Regions from separate parts of the Enterobacter sp. SM3 genome, predicted to be linked through region 2. Evidence: predicted binding sites of a transcription regulator. Region 2 holds the regulator's gene; the other holds the start of a gene.
The links. Region 2 encodes CRP, which controls carbon source genes, mostly activating them, when cyclic AMP is high. Its sites were predicted from a motif close to ATGTGANNNNNNTCACAT; they were not measured.
Positions count from the first base shown of each region.

Region 1: the regulator CRP is predicted to act here: its motif matches at 1,046-1,063, upstream of ldtB (L,D-transpeptidase).

Region 1 covers NZ_CP099971.1:1,466,295-1,468,500, forward strand. The annotation lists gene ldtB (L,D-transpeptidase) at 26-946, opposite strand; gene GVO84_RS06815 (ABC-F family ATPase) at 1,169-2,206, shown strand, end outside.
Region 2 covers NZ_CP099971.1:4,439,605-4,441,810, reverse strand. The annotation lists gene GVO84_RS20930 (YccS/YhfK family putative transporter) at 1-768, opposite strand, end outside; gene crp (cAMP-activated global transcriptional regulator CRP) at 826-1,458, opposite strand; gene GVO84_RS20920 (OsmC family protein) at 1,770-2,174, shown strand.

The sequences.
Region 1 (2,206 bases), 1.9 Mb from region 2:
GGCCCGCTTTTTTAATGCTTCTCTATCAGTTCAAACGCACCGGCATACCGGAGCGGTTCTGCACGGCCTGGTCAACAATCGCCGTTTCTACGTCTGGCTGAGAGGTCACCGCCTGCACCGCGCTGTTCAGCGTAACAGGGACGATTTCGTTATTGTTGATCTGGTCTTCGCTGGTGGACAGCGGGTTGTGCACTTCGATGTAGCGGCTGCCGTCTGGCTCAGAGGTCGCTTTCACCGGTTCGTTGATGAACTGCACGCGCGTACCGACCGGCACGTTTTCGAACAGGAATTTGATGTCGTCGTTACGCAGGCGCACGCAGCCGTGGCTTACGCGCAGGCCGATACCGAAGTTGGCGTTGGTGCCGTGGATAGCGTACAGGCGGCCAATGTACAGCGCGTACAGACCCATTGGGTTATCCGGGCCTGCCGGCACAACGGCTGGCAGCGGTTCGCCCGCAGCGATGTATTCCGCGTGCATTTTGGCAGTCGGCGTCCAGGTTGGGCCCGCTTTCTTACGCTCAACTTTGGTGGTCCAGTTCATTGGGGTGTCTTTACCCAGCTGGCCGATACCGATTGGCAGCACGATAACGGTGTTGGTGCCTTTCGGGTAGTAATACAGACGCATTTCGGCGCTGTTAATCACGATACCTTCATGAACGGTATCCGGCAGGATCAGCTGCTGAGGAATATTCAGCACGGTGCCCGCTTTCGGCAGATACGGGTCAACGCCCGGGTTCGCTTCCAGCATGTTAGACAGGCCCAGTTGGTACTGCGCAGCGAAATACTCCAGTGGCTGAGAGTTACCTTCTGGTACCGTCACAACCTGGTTCTGGCCCACCAGACGGCTACCGTCTGTTGGCAGGGGATACGTCACCGCAGAAGCGGTCTTGCAAAAACCTACTACGGCTAACGCCGCCGCAAAAAGCGTTGTTAATTTCATGTTCATGTTGTGCGAGGTATCTAAGCCATTCTGGCGATGAGTTGATAAGTCTGAATCTGTGATGGGAGCGCATTATATGTGCATTCCCGCTCACAGGGAATTCAGATGTGTACGAAATCACATTTTTTTCGATTTTGTTAAAGTTTAGTGGATTGCCGCAACACGGGATCTCAATTCGGAATTGTGGCATAATGCCGTGTTTATCACACTTTTCGCAGGAATCTCCCCGTGTTAGTTACCAGCAACGTCACTATGCAGTTTGGCAGTAAGCCGCTGTTCGAAAACATTTCCGTCAAATTTGGCGGCGGCAACCGTTACGGCCTGATTGGTGCCAACGGTAGCGGAAAATCCACCTTTATGAAGATCCTCGGCGGTGACCTGGAGCCGACGCTCGGCAACGTATCGCTCGACCCTAACGAGCGTATCGGTAAGCTGCGTCAGGATCAGTTCGCCTTCGAAGAGTTCACCGTGCTCGACACCGTGATCATGGGGCATGGGGAACTGTGGGAAGTGAAGCAGGAGCGCGATCGCATCTACGCGCTGGCCGAAATGAGCGAAGAAGACGGCTATAAAGTGGCCGAGCTGGAAACGCAGTACGGCGAGATGGACGGCTACTCTGCGGAAGCGCGCGCGGGCGAGCTGCTGCTGGGCGTAGGCATTCCGGTTGAACAGCATTACGGTCCGATGAGCGAAGTTGCGCCAGGCTGGAAGCTGCGCGTGCTGCTGGCACAGGCGCTGTTCTCTAACCCGGACATCCTGCTGCTCGACGAACCGACGAACAACCTGGACATCGACACCATCCGCTGGCTGGAGCAGACGCTGAACGATCGCGACAGCACCATGATCATCATCTCGCACGACCGTCACTTCCTGAACATGGTCTGTACGCACATGGCGGATCTGGACTACGGCGAGCTGCGCGTGTACCCGGGCAACTACGACGAATACATGACGGCGGCCACCCAGGCCCGTGAACGTCTGCTGGCGGATAACGCCAAGAAGAAAGCGCAGATTGCTGACCTGCAGTCCTTCGTCAGCCGCTTTAGCGCTAACGCCTCTAAGTCGCGTCAGGCGACCTCGCGTGCGCGTCAGATCGACAAAATCAAGCTGGACGAAGTCAAAGCCTCCAGCCGTCAGAACCCGTTCATCCGCTTCGAGCAGGACAAGAAACTGTTCCGTAACGCGCTGGAAGTGGAAGCCCTGGCAAAAGGCTTTGAGAACGGCCCGCTGTTTAAAAAATTCAACCTGCTGCTGGAAGTGGGCGAG
Region 2 (2,206 bases):
GACCAGCTTTTGCACCTCCTGCGGGTGGTGCAGGCTCACGGAGATATGCTCCTGCAGATCCAGCCCGACCTGGAAGGTGCGCAGCAGCCGTTTGTACTCGTGGTTCTTGTTGGCGGCGAGCATATGCAGCTGCTGATAGCACTGGCTAATCAGATCCACCACCTTCTGCTGGCGCGTCAGCAGCGGCGGTAAGGACTTTTCCGGATCGGTATGCTGGGTGAGCAGGGTGTATTTGGCTTCGCAGTAATCCGCAAGCTGCACATAGAGCAGGCTCAGGGATTCACGCAGCGGCTGTTCGCGCCACAGCCAGAACCAAAACCAGTTAAACAGCCCGTACCATAATGTCCCCAGGGCGTAGATCAGCAGCGGCTCCCACACCGGCATATTCCCGGCGAGGCTCAGCGTGAAAATAGCTGCAATCAGCGAGGCGGGAAGCAGGCGGGCGTGCAGCGAACTGATTTCCGCCGTGACGCCGAGGGTCATCGCCAGCACGGTCAGGATCAGCGGCAGCGGGATATCACGAGCCAGTAATAGCTGTACGGCGAGGCTACAGCCCGCAAACAGGCAGCCGCCGATAATCAGGCGTTTGAAAAAGCGCTTATGCGGCGTGTCCAGACCGGCGATGTTGCAGCAGGCAGGCACGAGGGAAAACAGCAGACCTTGCTGAAGATGTCCGAGGATCAGGCCTATGGCCACGGGAAGACACAACACCAGCGTTTGTCGCAGTGCGTAGTTAACTTCCGGGTGATAGATCAGCCTGCGCCACATGGGGAGTAGAGACAAAAACGGCGTGACACCTTGCGATGGCACGCCGTTTAAGCGGAATTAACGCGTTCCGTAAACCACGATGGTTTTACCGTGGGCGGAGATCAGGTTTTGATCTTCCAGCATTTTCAGGATACGGCCCACTGTTTCACGGGAGCAACCGACGATTTGACCAATTTCCTGACGGGTAATTTTAATTTGCATGCCGTCCGGGTGGGTCATAGCGTCTGGCTGTTTCGCCAGGTTCAGCAGGGTTTGTGCGATACGGCCGGTAACGTCCAGGAAGGCGAGGTTACCCACTTTCTCTGACGTGACCTGCAGACGGCGCGCCATCTGGGAAGAAAGACGCATCAGGATGTCAGGGTTAACCTGAATCAGCTGACGGAACTTCTTGTAAGAAATTTCAGCCACTTCACATGCTGTCTTTGCACGAACCCAGGCGCTACGTTCCTGGCCCTCTTCAAACAGGCCCAGTTCACCGATGAAATCGCCCTGGTTCAGATAAGAAAGGATCATCTCTTTCCCTTCTTCATCTTTGATCAGCACTGCCACCGAGCCTTTAACGATGTAATACAACGTTTCCGCTTTTTCACCCTGGTGAATCAGCGTGCTCTTTGATGGGTACTTATGAATGTGGCAATGAGACAAGAACCATTCGAGAGTCGGGTCTGTTTGCGGTTTGCCAAGCACCATGCGCTGTTATCCTCTGTTATAAGCTGTCACCAGAGTCATCAGATGCATCCGGACTCTGGGGTTGCAATCGAATTCTTACCCATACCCTGGGAAGTCGGCTACCGTAACGTTTCGCAGCCAGTAAAGTTTGATGTCCTCTGCATACATGTGTAACGTCAATGTATTACTGTAGCATCCAGAGTGTTTTAGCATAGCTTTCGCCGCGTGTCTCCTGGTGTCTCGCTTCAGCATGATGCAGGTCGCCTTCCATTGCGAGAAATGTAACGCACGCGTAATCTGTCACCAAAAATGCAACGTTGGAGTTTAAGAATATGCAAGCGCGCGTGAAATGGGTTGAAGGTTTAACGTTCCTGGGCGAGTCCGCGTCAGGACACCAGATTTTGATGGACGGCAACTCCGGCGATAAAGCACCCAGCCCAATGGAAATGGTGCTGATGGCGGCAGGGGGATGCAGCGCAATCGACGTGGTGTCGATTCTGCAAAAAGGTCGTCATGACGTGACGGATTGTGAAGTCAAACTCACGTCAGAACGTCGCGAAGAGGCGCCACGCCTGTTCACCCATATTAACCTGCACTTTGTGGTCACCGGTAAAGAGCTGAAAGACGCGGCGGTCTCGCGTGCGGTGGACCTGTCTGCGGAGAAGTACTGCTCGGTGGCGTTAATGCTGGAGAAAGCGGTAAAAATCACGCATTCGTATGAAGTGATCGAGGCCTAATCTTTTGGCGGGTGGCGCTTCGCTGACCCGCC